DNA from 2 places in the Oceanobacillus locisalsi genome. Region 2 is predicted to be linked to the other one. Evidence: a T-box and tRNA genes for the amino acid it is inferred to sense, from the RefSeq annotation. Region 2 holds a T-box; the other holds one or more tRNA genes.
What was found. A T-box is a leader RNA that pairs with one kind of tRNA and senses whether it is charged. The one in region 2 lies ahead of leuS (leucine--tRNA ligase), so its partner is inferred to be a tRNA-Leu.

Region 1: it encodes a tRNA-Leu, which carries the amino acid that the T-box ahead of leuS (leucine--tRNA ligase) is inferred to sense. The anticodon was not compared.

The regions. Positions count from the first base shown of each region.
Region 1 is NZ_JBHTKK010000018.1:49,913-75,776, reverse strand. It holds gene ACFQ19_RS14190 (hypothetical protein) at 1-87, opposite strand, end outside; gene ACFQ19_RS14185 (aconitate hydratase) at 102-2,036, opposite strand; gene ACFQ19_RS14180 (hypothetical protein) at 2,734-2,859, shown strand; gene ACFQ19_RS14175 (protein kinase family protein) at 2,859-3,497, shown strand; gene ACFQ19_RS14170 (GNAT family N-acetyltransferase) at 4,112-4,591, opposite strand; gene ACFQ19_RS14165 (SDR family oxidoreductase) at 4,648-5,496, opposite strand; gene ACFQ19_RS14160 (glycosyltransferase family 8 protein) at 5,575-6,393, opposite strand; gene ACFQ19_RS14155 (hypothetical protein) at 6,390-6,548, opposite strand; gene ACFQ19_RS14150 (NADPH-dependent FMN reductase) at 6,739-7,320, shown strand; gene ACFQ19_RS14145 (SDR family oxidoreductase) at 7,479-8,195, shown strand; gene ACFQ19_RS14140 (NAD(P)H-dependent oxidoreductase) at 8,523-9,068, opposite strand; gene ACFQ19_RS14135 (LLM class flavin-dependent oxidoreductase) at 9,494-10,540, opposite strand; gene ACFQ19_RS14130 (winged helix-turn-helix transcriptional regulator) at 10,747-11,118, shown strand; gene ACFQ19_RS14125 (NCS1 family transporter) at 11,247-12,647, opposite strand; gene ACFQ19_RS14120 (NADH-dependent flavin oxidoreductase) at 12,881-14,014, opposite strand; gene ACFQ19_RS14115 (alpha/beta fold hydrolase) at 14,991-15,764, opposite strand; gene ACFQ19_RS14110 (Rrf2 family transcriptional regulator) at 15,905-16,381, shown strand; partial or broken gene ACFQ19_RS14105 (hypothetical protein) at 16,778-16,864, shown strand; gene ACFQ19_RS14100 (cytidine deaminase) at 17,274-17,693, opposite strand; gene ACFQ19_RS14095 (hypothetical protein) at 18,427-18,624, opposite strand; tRNA gene ACFQ19_RS14090 (tRNA-Leu) at 19,278-19,361, opposite strand; tRNA gene ACFQ19_RS14085 (tRNA-Leu) at 19,375-19,460, opposite strand; tRNA gene ACFQ19_RS14080 (tRNA-Lys) at 19,471-19,546, opposite strand; tRNA gene ACFQ19_RS14075 (tRNA-Gln) at 19,640-19,714, opposite strand; tRNA gene ACFQ19_RS14070 (tRNA-Asp) at 19,722-19,798, opposite strand; tRNA gene ACFQ19_RS14065 (tRNA-Glu) at 19,827-19,898, opposite strand; tRNA gene ACFQ19_RS14060 (tRNA-Ser) at 19,915-20,005, opposite strand; tRNA gene ACFQ19_RS14055 (tRNA-Asn) at 20,011-20,085, opposite strand; gene ACFQ19_RS14050 (SprT family protein) at 20,345-20,797, opposite strand; gene ACFQ19_RS14045 (catalase) at 21,248-22,741, shown strand; gene ACFQ19_RS14040 (Tex family protein) at 22,853-24,991, opposite strand; gene ACFQ19_RS14035 (SpoIIE family protein phosphatase) at 25,142-25,747, opposite strand; gene sigB (RNA polymerase sigma factor SigB) at 25,744-25,864, opposite strand, start outside.
Region 2 is NZ_JBHTKK010000043.1:199-7,638, forward strand. It holds gene ACFQ19_RS19760 (rhodanese-like domain-containing protein) at 392-700, opposite strand; gene ACFQ19_RS19765 (hypothetical protein) at 821-1,585, shown strand; gene leuS (leucine--tRNA ligase) at 1,733-4,147, opposite strand; T-box leader at 4,256-4,475, opposite strand; gene ACFQ19_RS19775 (class I SAM-dependent methyltransferase) at 4,693-5,259, shown strand; gene ACFQ19_RS19780 (hypothetical protein) at 5,287-5,676, opposite strand; gene ACFQ19_RS19785 (gamma carbonic anhydrase) at 6,162-6,689, shown strand; gene metK (methionine adenosyltransferase) at 6,738-7,440, opposite strand, start outside.

The sequences.
Region 1 (25,864 bases), on a different contig from region 2:
AACAGTGCACGTATACTGCCACTGTTCATCATCTCTTAATAAGCCAGTTCCGTCACAAGCTTTACAAGCATGTTCCTGAGATCCCATAGCTGACTTCCTTTCTACTGTTTTTCTTTAATCCAATTAATAATTCCGCCAGCAAGAAGAATGTCAAGATGACGTTTTGTTAAATCATGCTGGACTGTAATGGTACGGTCTGTTCCTTTTAATTTAATATCGAACTGGTGCTGGTTCTGAATTGTTTGATGGATATTTCGAAATTCCAGCACGTCTTCCTGACGAACCATATCATAATCTCCTTCATTAACAAACGTTAATGGTAAAATACCGAAATTAATCAGGTTCTGCAGATGAATACGGGCAAAGTCTTTCACAAGTACGACCTTCAAGCCTAGATAACGAGGAGCAAGTGCTGCGTGTTCCCGGCTTGAACCTTGTCCGTAGTTAAAGCCGGCTGCTACCATATGGCCGCCTTCATCACGTTTCTTCATCGCCTTTTCATAATACGCATCATCAATAATTTCGAATGCAAAGGTACTGATTTTTTGAATATTACTGCGGTATGGTAAAACGCGTGAACCGCCGGCAAGTATTTCATCTGTGGAAATATTATCTCCCATTTTTAGTAACACTGGAAGATCAAAATTATCCTCAATCGGATCAAAATCTGGAATCGTAGTGATATTCGGTCCTTTTTCTAATTCAACTTGAGAATTATCTTTCGGAGGTTCTTCCAGCATTCCTTCTTTTCGGAAAACAGTTGGTTCTTGTACTTTCGGATAAGGCATATCCAATGTTCTCGGATCTGTAATAACACCTGTTAACACAGAAGCAGTTGCTGTTTCCGGACTGCATAGGAAAACACTGTCTTCTCTTGTTCCTGACCGGCCTGGAAAGTTTCTTGGCGTTGTCCGTAAACTATTTTTTCCTGTTGCCGGCGCCTGCCCCATACCGATACATCCATTACAGCCTGCCTGGTGCATCCGGGCGCCTGCGGACAGTAAATTCGCAATATGTCCATTTTCTACAAGCTGCTCCAACAATTGACGAGAAGTTGGATTAATATCCAAGGAAGTACCATTGGCAATCTCTTTTCCCTTCACAATCTCACTGGCAATTGCAAAATCACGATAACCCGGGTTAGCAGAAGAACCGATATAAGACTGGTAAATATCTTCTCCAGCCACTTCAGAAACGGGTACAACATTTTCCGGACTAGATGGTTTCGCAATCAAAGGCTCCAGCTCAGATAAATCAATTTCTTCATGTTCATCATAAACCGCTCCGTCATCTGCTTTTAATTCAATCCATTCATCTTCCCGTCCTTGCTGTTTTAGAAAATGCTTTATTTCTTCATCTGATGGAAATACGGTAGCAGTCGCGCCAAGTTCTGCTCCCATATTGGCAATAACGTGGCGATCCATGGCAGATAATTCTTTCACACCTGGTCCATAGTATTCAAGGACTCTGCCTACACCGCCTTTTACGCCATGGCGACGAAGCATCTCTAAAATGACGTCTTTAGCACTGACCCAATCAGGTAATTTTCCTTTCAATTCAATCCCCATAATCTGCGGCATTTTTACATAATAAGGTTCGCCGGCCATTGCCAACGTAACATCGATACCGCCTGCTCCCATAGCCAGCATTCCCATACAGCCATTTGCGCATGTATGACTGTCGGAACCTAATAAGGTTTTGCCAGGACGTGCCAGTTGCTGCATGTGAACAGGATGGCTGACACCGTTTCCAGGTCTGCTGTAATAAACACCAAATTTTTGAGCTGCACTTCGTAAAAACAAATGGTCATCCGCATTACGGAAATCTTCCTGAATCAAGTTATGATCCACATATTGCGCTGAAGCTTCCGTCTTGACCCGGTCGATGCCCATCGCTTCCAATTCCAGCATAACCATTGTACCTGTGGCATCTTGTGTCAAAGTCTGGTCAATCTTCAGACCAATTTCTTCTCCAGCCTTCATCTCTCCTGACAGCAAATGATCCTGAATTAATTTTTGAGCTGCATTAAGCTGCATGATTTCTCCTCCTTATGGTATACTGTCTTGTTTAGAATATGCTTATATAATTATTATTACACGTATCAAATAAAGTTAAACTGCTTATTGTGCCGAAAAGACCATCGTTTTTTTCCGGCATGTATCCGTTGCTATTCTAAGCAATTATTTCTACACATATTATCAAATAACATTCGCTTTATTTTGATTTTCTTTTCCTTCTCATCTCGGCAAAAAACAACACTGTAAGCAAAACCAGCTATCAGAAAATCGATCCCCCCATTCCAATAAGGTTCACCTCCAATAACAAGTCTCAAAATGAGTCTCATAATAGAGCTTATGAAAGCAAGTAAAGGCCATCTTCCCATCGCCTCTACTCTATCCCCGCTCCTTCCCGATTCTAGATATATATATTTACCCTAAAAAAGCATAAGAAACAGGGAACTACCTTCATTATATTATGAAAAGAAAGGCAGATACCAAAAAAATGCATTCATTATTGCACTTACAGAATAAGCTCTATATAATAAATAAAAACATGTATTGCAATAACCTCAAAGGGGAGTAGCATAATAGCAGCTGTCGTCATTACAGGAGAAATCCTCGGCACTGCTGGCAAGCGTTTCAACGGTTGCTTGCGAGACCTTTGTCCAAAAACAAGTGGGCAAAGGTCTCTTTTTATTACCTTTCGCCACACTTACTTTAAGGAGGAAAAAAGATGTCTAAACTAACCAAGCTTCTAAAGTCGCGAATGGTAAAAGAAGGAATAAGACAAGCACAAAAGCATGCCGTACCTGTTATCAAGAAAGAAATTGCCAAAAGGAAAGGCACATTTAAAAAATAATGACACACTCTATATACGCCTACTATGTATCCACTGTTTTATTTGCTGACAACACTAAACGTGTCCATGTACTTCAGCATCATAGCGATTTATTGCTGTATGGCATGGGAAGAAGTGCAGCCGTATTTAAAATGAAATATGAAAACAGGGTCATTAAAATATTTTATCCGCAATACAATCAAATTACAGAAGAAGAGAAACAAAACTATGAAAAATTAAATGGGAGCACCTATTATCCCGCTATTTATGAAGCAGGCATCAATTATCTGGTAATGGACTTTATGGAAGGCAAAACATTTTTTGAATGTCTTGCAGAAGGAATCCCCCTAAAACCTTACCATATCAAGCATGTGGACAATGGTTTACAATATGCAAGAAGTGTTGGATTAAATCCTTCAGATATACACTTGCATAACCTGATTCTGACAAACAATGATAACGTGCGCATCATTGACGTAGCACGGTTTTCCCAAGAAAAAGCATGCACGCAATGGGACGATTTAAAACGTGCTTACAGACAATATTATCAACGCCCTTTTTTCCCGAAAAAGGTTCCAAAATGGGTGATGCATACGATAACAAAGTTGTACCGTCTGTATAAATATATACCTCAAAAAAGGAAAAGATCGAAATGCTGACTCTTTTCCTTTTTACTCAACTTCGCACCTTAAAAAGTAGCTTCATTTCCAGAGAAACAGGAGTTGGTCGTTCTTTTGTTACCTCCCTTGACAGGAATAGATGGTAAGGTGTAAGGCGACCGCTGCGGCGGACCGTTTTGCTTTCCTAAGAACGCAACGTCCTGGGGTTGCGGTTACCAATGTTGTCAGGTTAATATGACCGCTACGGAAAAACACTACGCTTTCCGTGGGCTTGTCCTCAGCCTCCTCGAAAAAAAGAAGTTCGCTTTTTTTCTGCGGGGTCTTCACACTGCGCATTCCCACAGGAGTCTCCGTATTTTTCCTCCGCTAGTTAGCTTTCATGCTATCTGCTAGTAGCAACTATAATCTTTTGAAAATTCATTAACCTGACAACATTGCTGCGGTTACTCGCCCCATCAAAAACCGTTGTACGTCGGAAAGCGGAGGGCTTGGCCGGAGCGGAAACTGTACAGCCTATCTTGTTCAAAAAATAAAAGCATGATTGAACGAAAAGTAAGCATGATAATAGAAATCATGTTCATCCTGGAACAGCAAGAGTTATATGCTTATTCTCAGGTGCGAAAGTTGATTTTTTATATTCACTCGACCATACGCTAAATAACTGCAGCCATTTTTACCGTTTGAAAAGTATGATTCAATAAAGTCTCGCTAAACGTTTTTACATACGTGAATCCATGCTTCCGGTAAAATGTTTCTGCTTGGTGATTCCCCTTCTCCAGGTAAACCACTAGTTCATCGCCGCTTTGTAACGCCTTCTTTATTTCCTTTAAAAGTGCGCTGCCCAAGCCTTTGGATTGAAATGCAGGAGCAACATAAATAGCAGAAAGATCATTTTCTTGCTTACTTCGATGCAGATTTGCGAATGCCACAACGTCATTTTCCATTTCCCCTACGAAAAAGGTTGTCTTCTCCAGTTTATGATGGAGTTGATCGATAGAATACGCTTTTGCTAAAAATTGTTCTTGAACCGACATCGGAATCAAATCTTTATAAGCCGCTTCCCATGCTGTTTGAGCAACCTGCTGAACGGCAGCAAAATCAGCTTTTACTGCTTTTCTTATAATTATTCCCATTTAACTGCATCCCCCATCTCATTCATATACTGATGCACAATGTTTATTTTACTTCCTCATTCCTCATCCGTACGCAATTTTGTCCATTGCATACTTTTGGTATATAGATCCTTTTGAAGATCTTCATTATACGTAATAGGAGAAGTCTGCTCTATCTTATTGTCTTTAAAAAACGCACCTGTCGTGTCTGCTACTTCATCGGAAGTTGCTAGATAAATTGGAATTGCTGCACCTTGTTCCGGATTTTTTGAAAATAACTTCATCACGGGACGCAGCCACTTTGGTGCCAGACGTGTTGCTTGCGGCGTGTAAATAAAGCCCGGGTGCAGCGCATTAATCGTAACGCCGTTGTTTTCCAAACGTTTACTCATATAATACGTCATCATAAGCACAGCCGTTTTAGCTGTTTTATACGCCTGCATCCCTGCATAATCGGATGACGTTTGATGGACAGCGTCTTCCGGATGAAAATGTTTATCCTGCACAACAGATGCAATGTTAATAATTCTCGCCGGATGGGAAGCTTTCAATGTATCAAGCAGCAAATGCGTTAATAAAAATGGTGCCAAATAATTCACCGCAAAAGTCATTTCAAAACCGTCCTTATTTACCTGGTATTGACCAAATACGCCACCCGCATTGTTTATTAAAACATCTAAGGTTGTATAATGCTTCTGAACTTGTTCTGCCAGTTCCCGTATATCCTGCTGAGAGGACAAGTCAGCAATGCGTAAATCAACATCCTTATTGCCAGTAGAGTTTATTATTTTTTGACGAGCTTCTTCTCCTTTTTCGCCATTTCTGCACACTAAAATGAGCTGATAATTTTGTCTCGCCAGCTCAGCAGCTGTTGCGTAGCCAATCCCTGAATTTCCCCCTGTTATCAAGGCTGTTTTTCTTTCCATAAATATTCTCACCCTCCTTAAAATAATGCCCTATGCACAGCAGAAATAAATAATATACTTTGAAACTATAGCAATGAATTAACGTACTTCCTCCTTAAAAGCCATGTTCTCATAATGTTTGTACAGAGCGTGAAATTTTCCGTTATAATTCTTATGCCACGGCTTTTTCTTTCCGCAAAAATGAAGAAATACCGTGTAGCGCAATACATGATCAATGTCGAAAAACCCATTGGTCTTTAATTTATAGTAACGGTAGTATCTTGCATCATAATTAAAGATTTTTTCATCTAAGCTTTTGATTTTAGTGGAATACAGTGCATTCAAAATATCTTGGTCAGGTAAAAGCAGTCGTTTCCGGTTCTGTTCGACAAAAGTAAAGATATCCTGTTCCTTCACCCATTCTCTTTGCAGAGGCAAGTTCATCTGAAGTACCCCGGAATTATAATATTCATCGATTTCATATGCATTCAGCCTAAGCTTATTCACATCTTTGACGTTTATAAAGCTGTGGTAGGCAGCAGCATATAAATATCCTTCCATTTCCATGTCGTATAATTCCCGAACAGGGTTGAGAACGAGAATATCTGGATCAATATATAAAATACGGTCCAAATTCTCGGGTAAAAATTTAAAAGCCAACAACCGGTAATACATTTCGGTGGTAAAGTGCTTGAGGGTAGGCGTGTTGGCAAAATAAGCATCGTCTACTGTAAGAACTGTTAATGTGTGTCCATAATCCTGAATGTATAATTCCAGTTTTTTTAAATCTTGTTCATCAATGGTGGAATGCATTAGATAAATCGAAAAAGATTCACCCGGATTATTGGAAAAAAGAGAAGTCAGCATAACCTTCAGAGGATGTAAATAATGACTGTTTAACGTAACCAGAATATTCATAGAAAAATAACCTTCCCAATTCGTTGCATTACGCTAAAACGGTATGCTTTATTCTCCATAAAAGGAAATAAAAACAGTGACTTCCATTTTTCCAAAATAACATCGAACACAACTTGAAATTCTTTACAATTTTCACCTGCAGACTGATTCATCATTTGTAATTTCTCCTTATAATTATGCCTTCAAAACCTTTTTATATCAATTGGTTTCCTAAAAGTAACTAGGTTTAATTAAAGTGCCTACTTTTCAATAAGAGACTCTGGGGGTTATTATAACTCTAGTAATCAAATGAATACAATCTTATATTTGATTTATTTTATATCATTTTACATGGAGGGTTTTAACATGACAAGAATTGGTATTATCACAGGAAGTACACGTGATGTACGTGTGAACTTGCAAGTTGCAGAATGGGTAAAAGATTTTGCAGATAATAAAGATATCAATGCAGAATTTGAAATAGTTGATATTAAAGAAAGCGGTCTTGGACGTTTTAACGAAGCTATCCCGCCACTTATGACAAATAAAGAATACGCAACGGAAGAGCAAAGTATATGGTCTAGAAAAATTGATTCCTTTGACGGATTTATTTTTGTAACACCGGAATATAACAAAAATTTCCCTTCCGCTCTTAAAGACCATTTAGATTATTTAGGTGAGGAATGGCATCATAAAGCAGCTGGTATCGTAAGCTATGGTTCTACTCTAGGTATCGCAGCTTCCCTTGCCCTGCGTACAACATTATCGAATTTAAAAGTAGCAACTGTCGAACCACAAGGTGCCTTCAGCTTATTTAATGACTTTGAAAACATGGCAACATTCAAACCAATGGAAGTGCATAAACCAAGATTTGGCGAGATGATTGATGATGTTGTTGCCTGGTCGACTGCACTTAAATCTGTACGAAAAGAAAAAAGCTTCGCATAAAGTAAAACTTCCTTCAAGAAATTAGCGCCTATTATTCTCCGCCTCACTAAATGGAGTTTCAAACTCTATTTTTGGGGAAGGAGTTTGACAGGTGATTTTTCAATATTAAGAACAAATTATTTATTCAAAATACTAATTGAAAAGAGGCGAACGTAAATATGAAACTGACAAACAAAAAAATCGTTATTATCGGCGGATCTTCTGGTATTGGTTTAGAAACAGCAAAATTAGCTGTTGAACAAGGCGCAGAGGTAGTAATTGCCGGCCGTTCTGAAGACAAGTTGCAACAGGCTAAGAAAGAAATCGGTTCCGATATAACAACGTATACGCTTGATTTTACAGTTGAAAAAGAAGTACAAGCATTTTTTGAGAACGTTGGAAAACTTGACTCGTTAGTCGTTACTGCAGGAATTGCGACGTACGGCAACTTTACGGAAACAGACTCTGAACAAGATCGTCATTTGTTTGAAGGAAAATTCTGGGGACAGTATCATGCTGCAAAATACGCTGTACCGTATCTTCCGGAAGATGGTTCCATTACACTCTTCTCTGGCGTTGTAGCGTTTAAAGCAATGGAAGGTGCTTCAGCACTTGGAGCTGTTAATGCTGCAATATCCAGTCTCGGCCAAACACTAGCTTTAGAATTAGCTCCTCTCCGCGTGAACGTTGTTTCTCCTGGAGTGATTGACACGCCGTCCCGTTATGGTATGCCTGAAGAAGAGCGAAAAGCATTCTATAACTCCATTGCAGAAATGTTGCCGGTAAATCGTGCCGGCCAACCAGAAGATGTTGCAGAAAGTGTTATTTATTTACTGCGTAACGAATTTTCTACTGGGGAGATTCTGCATGTGGAAGGCGGACACAGATTAGTCTAATAGAAAATAGTAAGTTCCTGCTTCTGCCCATGTTAAACAAAGAACGATTTTGCATTCGCAGGAAATGACAATGATATGCTCTCTTTATAGCGGACAGAGAATAATAAACATTCTCTTAAGCTATACAGGGAGCATTTATTATTTCTAACATACTATCAGTCATAGATTACAGGAAGGACTGCACCATAAATCCCTCTTGCCTACTGATTCAAGCCTGAATTAAAATAAACCAAACCCGTCAAAGTTAAGCTGGAGGTTTGGTTTATTTTATCTATTATACACAAAGCTTTTTTATTGCTTTTTTATTTACGGCAGCTCATTACTACATTAACGAACAGAGTTTAGTGTTTGTTCTGGATTCAATACATAACGCACATATTCTTTCGCAATTGCTGCAAGCTCTTCATCCGATTTATGCCCTATACCATTTACTGCAAATGGCGGCAGATAGTTTGCACTGACAAAGTTAGCAGCTGCCTCCAGAGGACGTAATAGTTCGGCTACGGTGAATGTAACATCCCCTTCTGCAGTATAACCTTCCTCGGCAACGCCTGTCGTTACAGCAACAATGACTTCTTTTCCCTGAAATTTATCTCCGTTTGTTCCAAAAGCCCAACCATAGACAATGACTTCTTCCAACCATTTTTTCAGCAATGGAGGTGCACTGTACCAATAGAAAGGAAATTGGAAAATGATGCGATCATGATTTTCTACCAGTTCATGTTCTGTTTGCACATCGATTTTTTCATCCGGATAAGACGCATAAACATTATGAACAGTAGTATCCGGGTGCTTTTTAATTTCTTCCACTAAGTGACGATTACCACGGGATTCGGATAAATTGGGGTGAAAAACAAGTACTAGGGTTTTCATTTTATATTAACTCCTTTGTATAAATTGTGTTTTTTTGATTACTAGGGTTATAATAAACCCTAAGTTTCTTTATGTGAAGAAGGCACTTTAACTAAACCTAGTTACTTTTAGGAAACCATTTGGCATACAAGAGATTTCGCATTTATCATGCTAATAAAAATTAAATTTGACGCCTCAGCCTAAAGAAAATGAAAAGCCATGGAAAATGCATTGAAATGCCATCAAATAATTTAGTTTCCTAAAAAACCAAGCCTGCCAAAAATAATTTGGCAGGTTTTTGGGATAAATGAAACTTTTTACTACTTTCGTTTTGGGTAGGTCAGATGTTGTTAAATCAATATTTTCATTTCATATGTTTTAGGACACACACTACTTTTAGCATGCTATATATGAATGAAAAACGATTGATTATACATTTTGATTCATTACTTATTTTTTAGTAATTCTTTGACTCTTGGAATTACTTTCTCACCATAAAGGCGAATCGTTTGGAAGCGATGCTTTTGAAGTTGTCCTCCCACACTATATACTAAATTAAATCGCTGCACACCAACAGCTGGTATCATTTGGGCAATTTTCCGGGCAACGGTTTCTGGACTTCCAACATAATACGCTCCATGATTGACTTCGTATTCAAAGTGTTCTCTTTTCATCGGTGCCCCGCCTCGTTCTTTGGACACTCTATCCATCGTAGCTTTTATATAGTCCCACGCAATCTCTTTGGCTTCTTCATCCGTTTCAGCAATAACGCCCAGAGAATGCATTCCTACAGATTGAGGCGGATTCCCTAATTCTTGCGTTGTTTTGTGATAAAGATCCACAAAAGGCTTAAAGCGTGCTGGATTCCCGCCAATAATGGCTAACATAACAGGAAAATTATATTTTGCTGCACGAACAATAGACTCTGGAGTACCGCCCACACCTACGACAACATCCAGTTTTTTCTCTAATTTCGGATAAACTTGAACATGATCAAGGGATTGCGTGAGATTTCCTTTCCAAGTAACTGGTTCGTTTTTAATTAACTCATTAAGAAGCGCAATCTTTTCTTCAAAAAGTTCATTGTAATTTCTTAAATCATAACCAAAAAGCGGAAAAGACTCCGTATAGGCTCCACGCCCGATCATCATTTGAGCGCGCCCATTTGATAAAGCATTAATGGTCGCAAAACGTTCTTGTAATCTTACTGGATCATCAGAACTTAAAACTGTAACCCCTGTACCGAGCGTGATATTCTTCGTTACTAAGGAAAGTGCAGCTAAAACCGTATCCGGGCTTGAGATGGAATACTCTTCACGGTGATGCTCGCCCAAGGCAATTGCATCCACCCCATGCTCATCCGCTAATTTTGCTTCTTCCACAATGTTTCGCAATGATTCTTCATAGCTCATTCGTTCTTTTGTATCATCTTTATAAGCAATATCACCAAATGTATCCAGGCCAAATTGCAATTGGTCAACATTTATATCCATAGGTAAACCTCCTCATTTTACTTTTTCGTATAAATACTAATAAAATAAATCAAAGAATAGTATTGTATTCATTTGGTTACTAGGGTTATAATAAACCTAAAGTTTCTTTTTAGAAAGAAGGCACTTTATTTAAACCTAGTTACTTTTAGGAAACCATATGATATATAAAGGATTAAAACATACTCTTATAAAGGAGAGATAATAAAATGGCAAATCAACCTACAGGCGAAAATTGTAAAGAACTTCAAGCTGCATTAGATATTATTTCTGGTAAATGGAAGCCGATTATTTTATTCCATCTTATGGAGAATGAAACATTACGTTTTAGCGAATTGCAACGAGCTATTCCGGAAATCACGAAAAAAATGTTAACTTCCCAATTAAGAGAATTAGAATATAATAACATCATTGATCGCAAAGTTTATCAACAAGTACCTCCAAAAGTGGAATATTCCATGTCAGATTACGGTCATGGATTAAAGCCATTATTAGTATCGATGAGAACTTGGGGCTTTAACCACTTGGAGCATTTAGAGAATTTATATGGAGAAGATAATGAAAAAGTGATGGAAAACTAATTCCATTTATTACAGAAATGAGTCCATAAAAAACACCAAGTTACTCTAATAATGAGTGACTTGGTGTTTTTCCTGTTATCAGTAATCATAAACACCGATCCCCCCTTTGGAAATCGGTGTTTTTTTGATTACTGATTATTATTCTCAAAAATTGTATTTTTCCTAAACGCTGACTTTTTGAAAGTATACTTCATAAGAAGCGGATAGATAATAGCAGCAGATACAAAGCCAATAATCCAGGCTAAGTCGACTTGTATAAACGCCAACCCTGCAGCTATAAGCATCGCAATAATTGCAGCTTTGTTTGTTCCAGCAAATTGACCATCTTTTTTATATAATTCTTTTACATCAATATGTTGTTTTCTAAGCAGGTAATATTCAACAAGCAGGATTGCTATCATCGGCCCCAAAAAGGCGGAATAAGTGAGAACAAACATGTCTAATCCTTTTGCATTGTCATCCTGAACAAGTATCCAGGGAAAGGAAACGGCTGCAAGCAGTCCTGTAATTGTCACAGCTATTTTATAATTCAACTTTGTAAATAATTGGATAACATATGTCGGTGTTACAATATTTGCCACCATGTTTACTGCAATGGAACCAAATACAATAAATACAGAAATAAATAATTCAATATACACATTATCAAACAATGCCGGCAAACCGCGTGCCGGATTTGTAAAACCAGTTGCACTTGCAAGCATCGCACCTACTGTAATAACTGAACCATATGCGATAACAATCGGAATGAAGTAGAGCAATCCTCTTTTTTTATCTGAATAACCTGTTTTCAGCTCTCTTGAGTAATCAGCAGCACTCAGGAAAATAGCTGCGTAATTACCTAGAAAAATCATTATAAATCCCCAAAAAGGAATTCCCCAAGAACCTGATGTGTTAATCCATGTGTCCCTTATCGCTTCACTGTGGTTTGTCACTAAAATAGTAAATACAGTAATTACTATTCCCATCAGAACAACAGATGCAACCGATTCGACCCATTTAATACTCTTAAAGCCTTTCATGGAGAGTAAGATTTGGATAGCTAATAAGATAATAAAACCGAGTGCAACATTATCCAGAGCACCATTACTTATAATTATAAATATTTCATTTAATGCCGTACCGCCAATCCAGCTTTGAATACCATACCATATGACTGCTGGCACAGCACGAAGCAAAGAAGATACGAGCGTCCCCTTTTCACCGAATGACATTTTTAATTGTGTTACATAGGGAATGCCTGTACGATACCCGGCACGATCATTTAATGCAAACATAAGCGATATAATACCAATCGCGATGATAGCTGCAGTAAAAGTTTGCCAGATATTGAGTGTTGCAGACCCGGCAACAATAACACTTGCTCCCAGTGTCATATTTCCCATATTCACACCGTCACCAATCCATAATGCACTATATCCGAAAGTTCCCATCTCTCTATCTTCCGGGCCTAAAGGTTGCAGGGAATCTGTTTGTGCTGCTGCATCTGCATTTTCTAGCGGCTCATCACCGTTTACTTTCTTAGACATGTTTCCAACTCCTATGTTTAAAATATTTGTTTTCTTATCTATGAGCTATATTGAACGAAAAAGTCTTCATCTGCAACTAATTGTTAAGGGATTTATTATTCAGTAAGCGAATATAAATAGAGGAAACGCAGCTACAAAAATGATTTGAAAATATGTAAAGCAAAAGACCATAAGAAAAACGCCACAAAGCGTTGAATATCACTTTATAGCGTTTTTCCCATTCCTTCAAAAGATTACTTCTCATCCGTTCTTGGCAATGGGTAGAAACCATCATTAAATTGCTTCCATAAATCAAGCGGTAAATCATGATAATCTTCTCTGTAAGGATCGAATTCTGACATGATTTCTTCCTCTTTTCCATTTTGAATTTTATTAATGAAACGATGATCTAATAGAATTTCCCTGCCTAGGGCTAATAATTCTACATTGTTTGATTCTACAGCTTCAAGTGCTTGTTCCGCAGTAAAGATGGAGCCAATACCAATTAACGGCATACGGCCGTCTATCCACTGATGCAGCAATTTAATTCTTTCTTCCCCTTGATATTTACCTTCACGCGTTTTAGCGTGTATATCCATTAAGGAAACATGTAAATAATCCAGCGATTTGTTGATTAAGTTTTTCACTAACTCCTCCGTGATTTCCATACTTATACCAGGGGTTTCTGCTTCTTCTGGTGAAAATCTATAACCGACGATAAATGTATCTTCTGCATAAGTTTTAGCCGTATTCACAACTTCATCTACAACTCTCATCGGGAATTTCAATTTATTTTCTCCCCACTCATCATCTCGACGATTATAATATGGTGAAACAAATTGATGGATTAAATAATGGTTTGCACCATGAATTTCTACACCATCAAACCCAGCTTCGATAACTCTGCGTGTTGCTTCCCCAAATGCTGTGATGGTTTGTTCAATTTCTTCATGCGTAATTGTTCGAGCATCATGCTCCCCTTTTTCATCGAAACTTTGCAAAGTAACAGGACTTGGAGCAGCTACATCTCCGTTCGGTGTTAAATATGGTAGTGATTGTGCTCCGCCATGATGTATTTGCACGATAGCTTTTGCTCCATTTTTCTTCATCGCTTTAGCTAACCGCTTCAAACCATCCAGGTCTGAATCATGCGCAACAGAGGGTTGTCCTGGAAATGCCTTTCCTAAATCAGTCACATTACTGGCTGCAGAAATTGCCAAGCCTACATCTTTCGAACGTTGCTCCATATAATTAATTTCAACATCAGAAATAGTACCATCATCGTGTGAAGATACATGTGTAAGTGGTGCCAAGACAAATCTATTTTTCAATTCTACCTTATTAGGTAATGCTACTTTTTCAAATAATGGTTCAAACTTTTTATTCATTGCTACAATGCCTCCTGTATAGTGAAACTTCATCGCTAGATATTTTTACTTCATCAATTATTCGGGAAATAACGGAATGATAAGCAAAAAAGCAACTTGCACATCTTTTTTAGACGTAAGACAATGTCTAACGATAATAAATCCATTATCTCTATATTTGGATACTAAAGTTCCGGATGGTTATATCAGTCAGAACATGAAAATCTCTATTAAATTTCATGGCATACATATTATTCGATAATTTTCGATATGTCAACCTATACACTAAAATTACTTACATATGGAAATTAGCCCCTGTATCAGATCCTCTTTATTGTTTAATAAAATGATTTTATTACGCCAAACTAGTATCTGTTCTCTTTTATGCGGTCGTAAGTGAAAAATAGTCCACACTTATTAAAAGGTATGGACTATTTTTCACTTACGTATAAAGAAATATAATAACTTCGCACGTATTTGAGCTAATTATTACTGTCATTACAAAATAACTTTTTACACCCTAAGAAAGAAAAACTTTTACGTTTTAAAAAAAAAGCCAAGATACCTAATAACTTGACTTTTTCAAAACACTCTCTTATTTTATTTTTGGTTCTTTATCAAAATCTAAGGGTGACATAGTGATTTCATTTTGCTGTAATTTACCACTGTGGAAATACACTATGCTTTCCATTGGCTTGTCCTTAATCTCTCCAATAAAGAAGAACTAAAGTGATTGCAAGCCAGCAGGCGCAAACAGAGCTATAGTCGCACTTATGCCTCGCGGGTAAAAGAAGAATGCTTTTTCTTAGGGATCTTCATACTGGGACTACGTTTACTCACCCTATCGAAAACCGTTGTGCTTACTCGTCCACCAAAACCGCCGTTAGAGTTGGTTTCCAGTATTACATTTATTTATATTTTCCAACCATAGATTTTAGTGTTGACCCTTATTTTTTAGATAGATTCACCTTTTTTTAGGACCTTATTCACTCTCCGTTTAATTGTCACTGATTTCCGTATAAAAGTCATGAACTAGTTTATTGATTGTTTCAGGAGCTTCTATCTGTGGAAAATGGTTTAATCCATCAAGCTCTACCCACCTTGCATGAGTAAATGTGTCAACAATAGTATAAACAACTTCTTTTGGAGAAACAACATCATGTGTGCCATGAACAACCAACATAGGCATTGGAAGGTTTAAAGCATTCGAATCAGGTTGATAATGAAGAATTGCTCTAGTTTGATTTTTGAATACTGTTGGTTGCCATTTACCTGCCTCCAAAGCAATTTCTTCAGAACACCCCAGTTTTTTATAAAAATTCGCAGCATCGCTTGGAGTGGTTTGATGGGCAGCCCACATTTCTTCATGCGACTCACCTTCTATTGCTCCGCCCGAAATAGTAGGTCCCCCCATCATAATAATTCCTTTTACAAGATGCGGATACTTATCAGCAAACGCAATAGCTGCCGCACTACCTAAAGAATGAGTAACTAACAAAAATGAGTCAGTCACTTCAGCAGCGTCAAGTACAGCCTTTAAATCGGCAACATTTTTTTCTGTAGTATAGAAAGATGAATCTACAGGTTTGCTGGAAAGACCGTAGCCTCGATTGTCATGTGTGATACAACGATAAGAGTTCTTTATTGCTTTAATCTGGTGATTCCAGATATCATGAATTCCCATATAACCAGATTGAAAAACAATAGTAGGCCCATTTCCTTCTATTTCATAATAAATTTCCAAGCCATCATTCGTTTTAGCCCAGTTCATTAAGTACACTCCTTTATTATATCTCAAATTAACTAGTTGTTATAATAAAATTAACATCCAGTTGCATGAATTATAATAACAACAAATGAAAATAAGGTCAAGTTGTGTTATACTAAAAATGTATTAATGGAGGTGACTGAATGAAATATTCAACGAAATTTAGCGATGCAATCCATATCTTGTCGTTTATTTATATTTCCAAGGATCAGGATTTATCCAGTAAGGCTATCGCTAAGAGCATAAACACACACCCTTCTTATGTCAGACAGATTATGTCCTCTTTAAAAAAGGGAGGTCTTCTTATCAGTGTTCATGGACATCCGAATCCAAGTCTGGCTCGTGAACCAGAAAAAATAAGTCTGCTTGATATTTACAATGCTGTAGAAGGCAACAGACAACTTTTGCACTTGAAGACACAAACAAATCCAGATTGCATAGTTGGTTGTAACATACAAAAGATTACAGCTGCATACTTTCAAGAAATTCAGCAAACTACTGAACAAAAAATGCAACAGGTTTACTTATCTGATTTGCTTCATAGTATCAATAAGGTTCAACAGGATAGCACGAACGAATTACAAAATTTTTGGCTTTCTAATGTTGAAGATGCTGATTGAGGAAATCACATTTTATTAAAATACAATTGCGATTAGTTTCCACAATCTTCATAAGTATAATAATAGAGATCCCATTTTAAATTCTCTTAAAATTAATCCCCTTCCATATACCTATTTGCATCCAGACATTGAGTCGATCCAACCTAAAAAGCACTCATTCCATAGATGGAAAATGAGTGCTTTTAACATTTCAAGAGTTTAAAACTCTTGTTATATCCGCCTTTACATTTAATGTAAGCGTCAAATAATCCCCACCTACAAGTTATAAACCACGCATGAGATAATCTCCATAGAAAATCATTCAGAGGTTATGCGATGACAAATGCAGAAAAAAGAACAGAATGGAAAGCAAGATATGATGCTTGGAAAGCTAGTGGTATGTAAGCTGCCGCGTGGTGTAGAGAACAGGGCATGAAGGCGAATCAAATGTATTATTGGATTCGCAAGTATGAAAGAGATGTTGCCTCTACACCCTTGTATTAAGCTGGTATAAAACTGGTGCAAATCCATTAAAAAAAGCACTCATTTTCCATCTTTGGAATGAGCACTTTAAAATTCCAAGAGCTTAAAACCCTTGATATAATCAACTTTACATTTGATGTGGACGTCATGAGTCGAATCCACACAGATATTCACCTACCAGATCCTCATCGGATAATATCGTACCAAGTATACTAAAACTTGCTATACGTACTTTCTTATACTCTCATTACTTCATTAAATCTCTATTTTCACGCCTTCTTTCTGGCATGAAATAAGCTTTAAAATAAGACCAAAAATCAAACATTATCAGTTTCAAATAAGATAGTGTTTCGTGTTTCAGTTAATCTTCTAACCTACTTTAACATATACAAAGAAGTCTTATTAAACAACCGTACCCAATTGCGGAACTTTAGGCATCAAATAAGTCTTCATCTGGATAAGCAGCTGTCCAGTGGTAAGGTTGTACTTCTGATAAGGTTTTAAAAACAACATCTTTTCCAGGTATACTAACTGCTACTTTTACACTTGGTCCCCAATAAAATAGTCTTTCCTGACATACACCACAAGGAGATAAGACCTTAAATTCTGAATGCTCATCATCTCGCACCAAACACATGGAATGAGTCACCTTTTTTCCAAGTTTATGAGCCTCAAGGATTGCTCCTGTTTCCATACATAATTCAGTAGATGCAACAATGACTTCAGGGGCTATACTTGTTAAAATCGTACCATCTTCTAATGCCATTGTAGCAGCGCCACCCCAACCTGAAGAGTATTTGGCTTTAATTAATTTAACTGCTGAATCATACAGTTTCTTTTCTATGTCCATTGTTATTCCCCCTAGCAAATGATAATTGCAGCATATTTTGTGACTTAAACTGAGTTATGTTACTCAATTAAATTGCCCGTTTGTTAAATTTTCTTAATCAATCTATCAAGATAATTCTATCAGACTTTATCAAAGCAACAACAGTCGTTTTAAACAAACATGGCACCAAGCTGTTACTACAATATTAAAAAAGCACTCGTTACCATCTATGGAATGAGTGCTTTTAACATTTCAAGAGTTTTAAACTCTTGTTATATCCGCCTTCACATTTAATGCGGTCGACGGGAGTTAAACCCACATGAGTTATTCACCCACCAGACCCTCAAATCTAGTTTCAGCGTACTTTATACATAAGTACATTGATTCTTCTTTATTACATCTTTTGATTCAATCTTACAGCTAGTTTGGTTTAATTTTGGTCTTAAACATCTAAAAATTTTTCAAACATTCAAACACAAAAATATAATTATCATACTCGCTTAATTTTCCTCTAGGTATTTTATCTTCATTACTGAAAACAGCATAAGTATCACATTGTACATAAGACGCTTTAGATAAACCAGAATTAGGGCTATCTAAAATAGGTACACGATTAAATCTTGGTGTACCAGTTATTTTCAACCCCACTGCTTTATTTTTATCTTGAGTTAACATAATAATAAAGACAGGGCGATTTTTAGCACCTGCCCTTCTTCAAATGGGAATCTCAATTCATAAATGTAACCTGGTTTCATTAGTCATCTTCCGTCCAAAATTTATATTGAGGATGGTCTGGTGTTATATCTACATTTCCAAAACGATCGACAAGTAATACATCATCTAAGTCTAGCTTTGACGTATCAATTCGTTTTGAAATAGCTCGTAATCTGCGTTCTTCTACATCTTCTCTAACAGCTTTAGCTGATTTTTTCTCAGGAGTATTTGAAATCATTCTTCTTCCTCCTTTTTTCTTCAATACCAATCACCACCTTATGGTAATCAGTATATGCATTTTTATTAAAAATAATAATATCTACATCTATATTATATCAGATAATGTGTGCATCATCCACTTGATTATTTACTGTGTCGGTAATTCGTTTACAACTACCAAGCTGCAAAAACTTTGACATGGATAAATTTATTTTTACAATGTGTATGAACATTTGTTTCCAAATAAGCAAAGAGAAACTGCCGGCAAATCAGACAATTTTTTAATGATTCATCTAGCCCAACGTACCATAACGCTGTTTTACAATATGTGAAGAATTGGAGGTCGTTGCATGGAAAAATCCATCTAACTCAACAACAAACTGATGCAGTTAAATCTATCAAATACGTATCAACAAAATCTCAAACAGTTAGAAATTCTATTAACAAGACCTAAATATGTTTGTTTAAACAATTTGAGTTTAGATGAACTTTGTCGAGTATTTTATACTTTTAAATCCGAACAATAAGTAAAATCCATTTTCATCCATATATTGACGTGGTACCACCCTGGTATCACAACATTAAAAAAGCACTCATATTCCATAAATCGGAATGAGTGCTTTTAAAATCTCAAGATCCTATAACTCTTGTTATATCCGCCTTCACATTTAATGCGGTCGGTGGGAGTCGAACCCACACGGGTTATTCACCCACCAGGCCCTCAACCTGACGCGTCTGCCTTTCCGCCACGACCGCAAAGAATATAATATGGTGCGGATGAAGGGACTCGAACCCCCACGTCCAACGGACACTAGAGCCTGATTCTAGCGCGTCTGCCAATTCCGCCACATCCGCAATATTAAAATGGTGAGCCATGAAGGATTCGAACCTTCGACCCTCTGATTAAAAGTCAGATGCTCTGCCGACTGAGCTAATGGCTCTATTTGATATAAATGACTTTCTATAGTCTCTATCAATAAAAAAATACTATTATTAGTAATAGTATCCGCATGTACACTTTCTAAAAAATAAAATGGCTGGGCCACCAGGATTCGAACCTGGGGTGCACGGGATCAAAACCCGATGCCTTACCGCTTGGCTATGGCCCAACAATAATGGCGGTCCGGACGGGACTCGAACCCGCGACCTCCTGCGTGACAGGCAGGCATTCTAACCAGCTGAACTACCGGACCAATTATTTATTTTGAATTTTTAAAAAGATGACCCGTACGGGATTCGAACCCGTGTTACCGCCGTGAAAGGGCGGTGTCTTAACCACTTGACCAACGGGCCATTATAAAAATGAAAATGGCGGAGAAGGAGGGATTTGAACCCTCGCGCCGCTTACACGGCCTACACCCTTAGCAGGGGCGCCTCTTCAGCCACTTGAGTACTTCTCCAATAATGGCTCCACAGGTAGGATTCGAACCTACGACCTATCGGTTAACAGCCGATTGCTCTACCGCTGAGCTACTGTGGAATGTAAAGTAATCAGTTACTTGCTATGTAATATCCTTATTAAGCAACAACAAGAAATATCGTACAATATATCCTGTTTTTTGTCAACAAAATCTTTAAAATTTCTTAAAAACTTTTTTCGGCTTAGAAATAAGTAGATGCATTCCAAGTAATTTGACAATAACTGTGACGTACAATTGCTGAAAAACAAATTGTCATCTCATGTCAGCTTAATTAATTTACCACGTATCATATCTGTTCGTCAATACTTAAATCTAAAATTAAATTCGAATTAATTTTCCCTTGCATTTTCCGCATCGAAATCTGGAAACATCTACTTTCCGGATTCTTTTATAAGTCATTTTACATTTTTCGCATTCATAGGTATACCGGTAACGATTCTGCTGAGAAGGCAATTGTTTACAATGGCGGGGAGATCCTGTTTTGGCTAGCAGTTCTCTAAATTCTCTATCCCGATGTTGATATCCTTTTCCTTCAATATGTAAATGATAATGACAAAGCTCGTGTTTTATAATACCGTGAAGTTCTTCTTCTTCAAATTCCAATACATATTTCGGATTTATTTCAATCAGCCGTTTACTTGGAATGTACCTGCCGCCAGTTGTTCGTAAGCGGGAATTAAAATGCGCTTTATCATGAAAGGATTTATGAAAAAAAGTTTCTGACAGCCGATTAACCAATTGATATAATTCTTCATCTGATAGTTGATTCATCCGTTTTTTCGCTCCTCTTTTCAATAAAGCATGAACCTGAGATTCTTCATTTCTTAGAAATGCCCCCACGGCTCACTTCTCTCTATTTATTAAAATATGTCATGAAAGACCACATCAAAAATAATGCATCTCATAATGATTCATTTTAACATAACAAGGATATATCAGGAACTTTCATTCTTGCACCTCATCATTCACTTCTCTTCTAAATTCTCAATTAATATATACAATTGATAATAAATAGAATCCTAAGTATACCCTCACATTTCTTATGAACAGAAAATAAATCTTACGTTCCTCCTGTTTAAAAATACGGTTTTCACTGTTAAAGAAGAGTTCTATATATTTATTAAAAAATGTCATATAAATAACACAGAATATTAATAGCAATCTACTATTTATTATGTTATTATAATAATTGTAGTTAATTTACTAGGAGGGGAACAATTTATGAGCGATAAAAGAAAAATGACCACCGCATTTGGCGCTCCTGTACCAAATGATGATGATTCGAAAACAGCCGGTAAACGTGGTCCATTACTAATGGAAGATTTTTGGTTCCTTGAAAAGCTTGCACATTTTGACCGTGAAGTTATCCCTGAACGTCGTATGCATGCTAAAGGATCCGGAGCTTATGGAACACTAACTATTACAAATGACATTACTAAATATACAAAAGCAGACATCTTCTCAGAAGTTGGCAAGCAAACGGACATGTTTATCCGTTTCTCTACTGTAGCTGGTGAACGCGGTGCTGCAGATGCAGAACGCGATATCCGCGGAACAGCGATGAAGTTCTATACAGAAGAAGGAAACTGGGACTTAGTTGGTAACAACACTCCAGTATTCTTCATGAGAGACCCTAAACGTTTCCCTGACTTGAACCATGTTGTTAAACGTGATCCAAAAACAAACATGAAGAATGCTGATGCAAACTGGGATTTCTGGTCTAACTTGCCAGAAGCACTTCATCAGGTTACCATTGTAATGTCTGATCGCGGTATTCCAAAATCATTCCGTAACATGAACCTATTTGGAAGCCATGCATACAGCTTATACAATGAAAATAATGAACGTGTCTGGGTTAAATTCCACTTCAAAACAGAACAAGGAATCGAAAACCTTACTGACGAAGAAGCAGCAAAAGTAATTGGTGAAGACCGTGAAAGTAATCAACGTGACTTATACACGAACATTGAAGAAGGTAACTTCCCTAAATGGAAAATGTATATTCAAGTAATGACAGAAGAAGAAGCTCAAAATATGCCTTACAACCCGTTTGACCTGACAAAAGTATGGTATAAAGATGAATTCCCGCTTATTGAAGTTGGCGAATTAGAGCTGAATAAAAACCCTGAAAACTATCATGAGGAAGTAGAGCAGGCAGCATTTGCACCAACGAACATTGTTCCGGGAATCGGATTTTCTCCGGATAAAATGTTGCAAGGCCGCCTATTCTCTTATGGAGACGCGCAACGTTATCGTCTAGGCGTGAACCATTGGCAAATCCCTGTTAACTATCCGAAAAACGCGAAAAACTTCCATCCATATCACCGTGATGGCGCTATGCGTGTTGTCCCTTATACAGGCGGACAAGTCAGCTATAGTCCGAACCAATACGGTGAATGGGAAGACAGCAAAGAGCATCAAGAACCTGCACTGCAGCTTGGTACAGACGTGAATGCAGATTACTTTGATTTTGACGAAGATGATACGATGTACTATGAACAGCCTGGTAAACTATTCCGCTTAATGTCAGATGAGCAGAAACAAGCGCTCTTCCAAAATACAGCGAATGATATTGCACCAGCTTCTAAATCCGTTAAACTTCGTCATATCAACAATTGCTATCGTGCTGATCCGGAATACGGAAAAGGCGTTGCAGAAGCAATTGGTATTTCACTTGATGAAGTGGAAGCTGCAAACGAAGAATCCGTAAAATAATAGCAAAACAAAAGAAAGACGCTCTCTTTTTCCTTAAAGGCGAGCGTCTTCTTTTTTATAAACAAAAAGGAACTTAACAAATACTTAAGTTCCTTTTTTGATTTCTCTTCTTTACTGAATCATAGAAAGTGCAATTCTTCCTTTTTGTACGTTGACATCATCAACCCAAACAGTGACAACATCTCCGACAGAAGCAACATCCATTGGATGCTTAACGAACTGCTTAGACATTTTAGAAATATGCACAAGTCCATCTTGTTTTACACCGATATCAACAAAGACACCGAAATCTACGACATTCCGAACGGTTCCTTGCAATTCCATACCAGTGGTTAAATCTTCCATATTCATTACATTTTTCTTTAATAACGGCTGCGGAAAATCATCGCGCAGGTCGCGTTCTGGCTTGCTCAGCGCTTCAATAATATCCTCTAACGTCGGTAAACCAAGTTCCAGTTCTTCTGCAACAGCTTGTTTATCGATTCCTTCCATTTTTTTCTGCAAAGGTTCTGTCCCCAGATCTTTTTCATCAAATCCAAGCTTGTGTAACAGTGCTTTTGCTTGTGGATAGGTTTCCGGGTGAATCGGGGTACGGTCGAATGATGTATCCCCATCCACAATTCTCAAGAATCCAATAGACTGCTCGTATGTTTTGGCACCAAGACGCGGAATTTTCTTCAGCTGCTTGCGGTTAGTGAATTTTCCTTCCTCTTCCCGCTTCTTAATCACATTGTTCGCTACGGTTTTACTTAAACCAGATACATACTGTAGAAGTGAGGAAGATGCAGTATTCACATTAACTCCTACCTGGTTAACCGCTGTTTCCACAACGAATGTCAGAGAATTGGACAGCTCTTTTTGGCTGACATCATGCTGGTACTGACCAACACCAATCGACTGCGGATCAATTTTCACCAATTCGGCCAATGGGTCCTGTACCCGTCTTGCAATGGACACAGCACTTCTTTCCTCTACCTGTAAATCGGGGAATTCTTCTCTTGCCAGGGCGGATGCAGAATATACACTTGCTCCTGCTTCATTCACAATAATATATGGAATATCCAGGTTGTTATTGGTTAACATATCCGAAACAAATTGTTCTGTTTCTCGAGATGCTGTCCCGTTTCCAATCGCAACCAGCTCCACGCCAAACTGCTGAATAATATGGAGGACAACTTTTTCTGCACCTTTCACATCTTTCTTTGGAGCAGTCGGATAAATCACATTAATTTGATGAACTTTCCCTGTCTCGTCCACAACAGCTAACTTACAACCTGTACGGAAAGCCGGATCAACTCCCAGAATCACTTTCCCTTTTAGCGGCGGCTGGAGTAATAAGTTTCTTAAGTTCACAGAAAAAACTTCAATTGCCTGTGATTCTGCTTTTTCTGTCAACGCATTGCGTATTTCTCTTTCCACAGAGGGCTCAATCAGTCTTTTATAACTATCTTCCACAGCAGCTGTTAACAGCTCTTTGATATGTTGCGGACAATCGTTTTTGATCACCCTTTTTTCCAAGTAGGAAATGATTTTATCCACAGGTGCTTCCACCTGCACTTTTAAAATGCCCTCTTTTTCACCGCGATTCAACGCAAGAATACGATGAGAAACCAAAGATCGGATGGTCTCACTGTATTCATAATACATTTCAAATACCTGCTTTTCATCCGCTTCTTTATTTTTATCTTCAGATTGTATTGTTCCTTGCTTCATTGTGGTATCTCGAATAAATTCACGATAAGCCGGTTCGTCTGAAATCCACTCGGCAATGATATCATTAACTCCCTGAAGCACTGCTTCCACTGTATGCAGCTCGTGTTCCTCTGAAAAGTATTGGGCTGCCTGTTGTTCGACATCTACTGCTTCCTTCTGTTCCCAAATAATCAGCGCCAGCGGCTCCAGTCCTTTTTCTTTGGCAATCGTTGCCCTGGTACGGCGTTTTTGTTTATAAGGGCGATACAAGTCTTCTACCTTTTGAAGCTGTGTCGCTTTTTCAATGTCATTTCTTAGTTCTTCGGTCAATTTACCTTGCTCGTCAATGATACGAAGCACTTCTTGTTTTCGTTCAGACAGATTAAGAACATACGTCCATCTGTCCTGTATTTCTTTTATTTTTACTTCATCCAATCCGCCTGTTGCTTCTTTTCGATACCTGGCAATAAACGGAACTGTATTTCCCTCATCCAAAAGAGAAATAACTTTAGAAACAATACTATCTTGTACACTGGTATCTTTTGATACAATTTCCATGAGTTTTTCATCTACATTCACTATATTTCTCCTCCTTACTATCCTTCCTTATTGTATCAAAATAAACAAACTCATGCTTTCTAACATACTAAAAAGATTGATTTGCCATCCTTAACAACGGAACCAATGTCCATGTTATTTCATAACAAATCAACCTTTTTCACCTTTATATCTAATAGCCATTAATGTTGTGTCGTCCTGTCTGGTATTATCAATGTTTTGGGCATATAGATCGGTAATCCGTTCTACATTATAGTCTGTGAAATAATACGCTGATAATTCTTTATCTTTCACCCCATCGGAAAATACAATAAAATTTGTTCCATCACTTAACTTCTCTGTCATTACCTTTACTCCCCGATAACGCGAGCCAAGATATCCAGAGCTTGGAATATTTCGCTTCTTTTTACATCCTTGTTCCAAAATAATAATCCCTATATTTCCGATAGAGGAAAACGTATAAGTCTGATCAATAAAGTCTATTTTTAGAATCCCCATCACTGCACCGCGCATGCCTACAAGCTGTTTATTGCATAAATCAATAATCTCTTTTACTGTTTGATGCTTATACTGCTTCACAATATCGATCACAGCTTGTGAAGATTCTTTTGCATTTTCTCCGCTCCCAAGACCATCTGCAAGCACTCCTAAAAATAACTGGTCTTCTTCTATAAAAAAGTAACTGTCTCCACAAAAATGGTTACCTTTCTTCGATTTTTGATAAACGGAAACATCTACATACTTACCGGAAATCAATCGAATACCTCCGTGCTTTCCGATTGCATGGTTTCTCGTAATTTACGGAGTGCTCGCCTTTGAAGACGTGAGACATGCATCTGGGATATACCCAGCGATTCTCCCGTTTCTTTCTGA
Region 2 (7,440 bases):
TATTTATTTTTTGAAAAGCATCAACTCAACATTGGAAATTCATTATAGCATTACCGACAAATTAAGTCAACATCTATTCGGCAAATTTCTTTTTTCTTCAGTAAGAAGTCATTTAAAACGGCATTACGCGCTTTTCTCCCAGCTTTATAGATGAGAGAACTGTTTCTGAAATTGCCTGCAAATAACACTGCTGCGCAAGTACTTTTAGATCTGCCGCTATGTCGAATTTTATATAAAGAATACTAATACACGAGGAGACGAAAGGAATTTGCAATAAGCAACCACTGCTCTATGATACAAAAAGATATTCCACAAGATGCTATTTGCCTGCAGAATATCTTTTGGTTATGCATGTTGTTTGCATTCATCACGGAAGCTTATCATGAATGGACTACTTAATAATAATTTCTCCTGGCCATTCCAGCATACCGCCGCTCATATTTGCTGCGTTAAACCCTTGTTCCTGTAAAAAAGCTGCTGCATTATAACTTCTTCTTCCAGAACGGCAGACCATAATATATTCTTTATCCTTATCTAAATCCGTATAAGCATCTTGAATTTCTCCTAAAGGAATATGCAGTGCATTTTCAATCATTCCTTGAGCAACTTCTTCATCTTCTCTGACATCAATCACCTGAATATGATCCTTTTCTTTTATAGAATCTACTTCTTCCGGGGAATATTTCTTCATATCTTCCATTCCCTCTCAACTCCTTTTATTTCATTCTTTCTTATCATAATAAATGGAGAATGAATAGGTTTCAAATTGTTTGTTTAAACTAAGGCAAAATAAATCTCTTTACGAATAGAAGGTGATGCAATGACTTATATCAGTTTATTATTGTTGACTCTTTTCTTTGCTCCGGCAGAAACAGCAGCGCAGAGCGATGTACACCTCATCCATACTTATGAACAGGATGTCACTGGAGATGGTGAGAATGAGTTATTAGAGCTGAAAGGAAAATTATTTGCTCCGGATGGGGTGTATTATCAGGATATTTGGGTTGATATTTCAAGCCCTTCTACTGATAATACATGGCGAATTAATTATGGCGGAGGATATGATCCCGTATTACAATTTGCTGATTTAACGCATAACGGGGTAACGGACATTCTGTACCAAAGTCCGACCGGTGGAAGCGGCGGTTTGTATACTTCTCAGTTAAATCAATGGGAAAAAGATGATTTTATCGAACTGCCACTGCCAACTGAACAGCCGGTAAAAGGAGAATTTATGGATGGCTTCAAAGTATCCGTACAATTGCTGCCAAAGGAAGACCCCATCATTTTAGATGTGTCGGGACAAAAAGAAGAATATATTCGCTTAAAATTATATGATGACCAAGGACAGCTTTTAGAACCAACAACGCTTATGATTGACCCGGTTGCTTTTTTTGAGGTCATGGAAGTAGAAAGCGAACAGCAGGAAGGACTGAAAAGTTTTCAACAAATCAGCGGAGCATACCATGCTGATCAAATCGGAACGGTCGAGTCGGTATGGATTTATGATAAGAAAGACAAATGGATTCTTCTGGATACCACATTACAAACGGACCTTCCCCGTATAGAGGAGCCCGCTAAGTAAAAGGCAACTGTCTATATAACAAAAAGAAACCGGACGAAATCACATTCTGCACACAGAACCTCATTTGTCCGGTTTCTTACTTATGCTAAGAAGCATTCACGCAGCAACGTCGTGCTTTTTTGCGTCTGCTCCTTTCATAATAAATAATTAATTCGCTACCACATTAACCAGTTTGTCTGGAACAACAATCACTTTACGTATTGTTTTTCCTTCGACCCATTTTTTTACACTTTCTTCATTTAAAGCCATTTTTTCAAGTTCGTCTTTCTCCGTACCTGCAGGAACGCTCAGCTTAGCGCGAACTTTCCCCATTACCTGCAATACAACCTCAACTTCTTCTTGCACAAGTTTCGATTCATCATAAGCCGGCCAACCTGCTAAACTGATGGAATCCTCCTTGCCAAGCTTTTGCCAGATTTCTTCACACATATGCGGTGCAACTGGAGAAAGAAGCTTCACAAAGCCTTCTGCATAATTCTTAGGAATGGAATCCACTTTATAACATTCATTCACAAATACCATCATTTGGGAGATACCTGTATTAAAATGAAGATTCTCAAAGTCCTCTGTCACTTTCTTGACTGTTTCATGATACACCTTATCCAGCTCTGTTGCCGCATCATCTGTAATTCTGTCTGTTAATGATTGGTCATCATTCATATACAATCTCCAAACACGGTCTAAGAAACGGCGGGAGCCGTCCAAGCCGTTTGTGGACCAGGCAACAGAAGCATCCAGCGGCCCCATAAACATTTCATACAACCGCAATGTATCTGCGCCATGAGAAGAAATAATATCATCCGGATTAACCACATTTCCTTTTGATTTACTCATCTTCTCGTTACCTTCTCCAAGAATCATTCCTTGGTTATATAATCTCTGGAAAGGTTCTTTGGTAGAAACCACTCCAATATCGTAAAGGAATTTATGCCAGAAACGTGCGTACAGCAAATGAAGCACAGCGTGTTCTGCTCCTCCGATATAAATGTCAATCGGGAACCACTCTTTCAGCGCTTCCGGATCAGCAAGCTGTTCGGGATTATGCGGATCAACATAACGCAGGAAGTACCAGCAGCTGCCAGCCCATTGCGGCATCGTATTTGTTTCTCTTCGGCCTTTCATGCCTGTTTCCGGATCGACCACACTTACCCATGCTTCGTTGTTAGCAAGCGGAGACTCTCCCGTTCCAGAAGGTTTAATCTCTGTCATTTCCGGAAGTTCCAGTGGAAGCTCTTCTTCCGGAACAGTTGACATGCTGCCGTCTTCCCAGTGAATAATTGGAATCGGCTCACCCCAATAACGTTGTCTGGCAAAAAGCCAGTCACGTAAACGATACGTTGTTTGCTTCGTCCCTTTTTCGTTTTTTTCCAGCCATGCAATCATTTTCGAAATAGCTTCATCCTGGTATAAGCCATTCAGGAATTCCGAATTAACATGCGGACCGTCTCCTGTATAAGCTTCCTCTTCTATATTTCCGCCGGCGACAACTTCTTTGATTGGCAGCCCAAATACGCTGGCAAATTCATAGTCACGCTCATCGTGGGCAGGTACAGCCATGATTGCTCCGCTTCCGTAGCTCATCAATACGTAGTCTGCTACCCAAATTGGCATTTTTTCGCCATTAGCAGGGTTGATTGCATAAGCTCCTGTGAACACACCTGTTTTTTCTTTAGCAAGATCGGTACGTTCCAACTCCGATTTCGTTTGCACGTCTTGCAAATATTTTTCCACGGCTGCATTTTGCTCTGCAGTAGTAATCTTTTCTACAAATTCATGTTCCGGTGCCATCACGGCATACGTAGCCCCGAACAAGGTGTCTGGACGTGTTGTAAATACGGTGAAAGTTTCTTCATGTCCTTCAATGGAAAAGGTCACTTCAGCACCTTCTGAACGTCCAATCCAATTACGCTGCATTTCTTTTAAGCTCTCCGGCCAATCCAGTTCTTCCAAATCAGAAAGCAGCCGATCGGCGTATGCTGTTATTTTTAGCATCCATTGTTTCATCGGTTTACGGACAACCGGGTGTCCGCCGCGTTCACTCTTTCCATCAATAACTTCTTCATTAGCCAAAACAGTTCCCAACGCAGGACACCAGTTAACAGCTACTTCATCCATATAAGCCAGATCATTTTCGTACAGTTTTTTAAAAATCCATTGCGTCCACTTATAATAATCAGGATCTGTGGTATTTATTTCTCTGTCCCAATCATACGAAAAACCGAGCTCTTTAATTTGTCTTTTAAAGATTTGAATATTTGCTTCTGTAAATGCTTTTGGACTGTTCCCTGTATCAATAGCATATTGCTCCGCTGGAAGTCCGAAAGCATCCCAGCCCATCGGATGCATAACTTCATAACCCTGCATTCTCTTCATTCTTGCTAAAATATCTGTCGCTGTATATCCTTCCGGGTGACCAACATGCAAGCCTTGGCCGGATGGATAAGGAAACATATCAAGCGCATAAAATTTTTCTTTATTGGAAAATGTATTTGTTTTAAATGTGTGATTATCATCCCAATACTTTTGCCATTTTTTCTCGATTTCCTGATGTGGAAAACTCATCGTCTTTCTTCCTCCTTCGTCACTCTTGTAACATTCCATCTCTCATGAAATTAACATGTATATCCTAAATTGACTAAAAACAGGTATAAAAAAAGCCACTCATCCCAAGAAAGGGACGAGAAGCTGTATTTATTCCCGCGGTACCACCCAAATTAACGCTTAAAACGTTCGCTTGACATCGATAACGTAGATGAAACGGCAGCAACTACTTTTTCATTGCCGCAACCTAAAAAGGTGAGTTCACACGCCCGTCAGTAGCAGTTTGCACCACCCACTGCTTCTCTAAAACTGACCTGACCTATTACTATTCCTTTTTTATCGTCTTTCATTTTATGATAGATACTGGAATTATAATGAAATAAACATACCCTGTCAAGTTGGCTCAAATGAGTCCTCCCCTTAGTATACACATAATTTTTCAATTGGAAACAGGATAGGAGGGAAAAATTTCATTCTATCCGGATTACCCGCAGGAAACATAAACGTGTTTTTCTTGTTATAATGAAAACTACATTTTTCAATATCATACACAAGGAGACAACAACATGTTATTAAACATTTTAACTTATGCACACACTCTATTAAAGGAAAGTCTTGAAGAAGGAGATGTTGCCATTGACGCTACCTGCGGGAATGGGAATGATACATTATTTTTGAGCCGGACTGTGGGAACAGCAGGGAAAGTGTATGGTTTTGATATCCAGGCACAGGCTATTCAAAAAACAAAGGAGAAACTGCTGGAAAATGACTGCCACAATGTATCTCTAATCCTGGACAGCCACGAAAAGATACATAGCTATATGGAAGAAACTATTTTAGGGGGAGCTATTTTCAATCTTGGTTATTTACCACAAAGTGATAAGTCCATTATCACCAAACCTCACTCCACACTAGCGGCTATCCGGATTATATTAGAAAAACTAAAAACAAACGGACGGCTTATCTTAGTTATTTATTATGGGCATCCAGGCGGCGAAGCAGAAAAAGAAGCGATTCTTTCTTACACATCAGAATTGGATCAAAAGGAATACCAGGTGCTTAGGTACCAGTTTATCAACCAGCAAAATCAAGCTCCATTTTTAATTGCTATCGAAAAAAAGAAACGTTCCTGAAAATGAACAGGACGTTTCTGATATTTGTTACGTAATTCCCAGAAATAATAACCGGAAAAATAAATTCAAGAAATGACCCGCTGTCATGATAATAAATATAATCAGCGAAATCATGAGTACACGGGATCGTAATGTCTTATATTTTTTTGGATAAGGAATCCAAATATACGCTGATATAATCATAAGCGATACCGAGTAGAAGTAACCGAATATATTAACCCACTGACGCAATGCAGCAGCATCGCCCAGTTCAGGGCTCTGCAAATCATTTAATTGATACATATATCCAGTCACAAAAATAATGGTTAACAGCACAAAATAACCATACGTTGTAAGGCGCAACCATTTTTGCTCATCGCTTATCAGTATATAGACACCGATAAAAAACAAAATCCCTATTACAATTTGAATCAACATAAAAGTACAACCCCATTTTTAACGATAAATCAGTTTTATTCATGACATGCAAAACGTTGTTTTCTCTCTATAGAAGTTCGCCTGTATGTATGGATCGTGCATCATCCATCGATTAAAACAGATTTATACCACTGCTTATTCCAGATATGCTGGAACAACTGTTACTCCTCCTATTGTTCATTTAAGAATATAGAATCACTTCAAATAGCATGTATCTTTTTATATTTTTGCTATCAGGAAGCAACTAGCTTATTTATTCTACCATAAAAAGATGTGTACCTGTAGAGGTTAAAAAGAAATAAATATACATTCAAACTAATTATCCACTCTGGAAAATGCGCTAGAATAATTGCCTAGAAAATAATAAGTTTTTTCTAAAATAGGTACGCTCAAACAGGGTGAAACCGTCTGCTCCGTATCTGTCTTTCCGAATCCCGCTTCCTTTGCTATACTTTAATCAATACGACATTATTGGAGGAATACGGATGATTGAATCTTATAAAGGAAACTCCCCGTCCATTCATGCTTCTGCATTCATTGCTAAAAATGCTGTCATTAACGGGGATGTGACCATTGAAGAAGAAGCTAGTATCTGGTTTCACACAGTTATACGCGGCGATGTCGCTCCTACAAAAATCGGCAAACGCACCAATGTGCAAGACCTTTCCATGTTGCATCAAAGTCCTGATATGCCGTTAATCCTTGAAGATGATGTAACTGTCGGACATCAAGTTACGCTGCATTCAGCGACCATACGTCATCACGCACTTATTGGCATGGGTTCTATTATTTTAGATGGTGCAGAAGTTGGGGAATATGCCTTTGTCGGCGCTGGCAGCCTTGTACCTCCCGGAAAGAAAATACCGCCGAGAACATTGGTTATGGGCAGACCGGCTAAAGTAGTACGTGAGTTGACGGAAGAGGACTTTCAGGAAATGGAACGTATCCGCACCTCCTATGTAGATAAAGGGCAGTATTATTTAAAGGAAACAGCGATGGGGATGGATAAATAACACAATTAAAAAAACGTCAGACATCTGCAGAGATACCTGACGTTTTTCTTATTTTGCCGTTAGTGCTTTTAATTCTTCCACTTTATCGGTTTTTTCCCATGGAAATGTAATATCCGTGCGTCCGAAATGACCGTAAGCGGCTGTATTTAGGAAAATAGGTCTTCTTAAATCAAGCATAAGAATAATCCCGGCCGGACGTAAATCAAATAACTCCCGTACCGCTTCTACTAATTTTTCCTCGCTGATTTCTCCTGTACCAAATGTGTTAATGGAGATAGAAACAGGCTGTGCCACGCCAATCGCATATGCTAATTGCACTTCACATGAATCCGCAAGACCTGCTGCAACAATATTTTTAGCAACATAACGGGAAGCATATGCAGCAGAACGATCCACTTTCGTTGCATCTTTTCCGCTGAAAGCACCGCCGCCGTGTCTTGCATAGCCTCCATACGTGTCCACAATAATTTTTCTGCCTGTCAGACCGACATCTCCTTGTGGACCGCCTAAAACAAAACGTCCTGTCGGATTAATAAAGTATTTCGTTTTATCATCCAGTAATTCACTCGGTACAACCGCTTCTACAACATGTTTAATAATATCCGCTTCAATTTGCTCATTTGTAATATCTTGATGATGCTGCGTCGAAACAACAATCGTATCCACACGCAGCGGCTGGTTATTTTCATCATATTCAACAGTTACCTGCGTTTTACCATCTGGACGAAGGTAGCCGACGATCTCTTGTTTT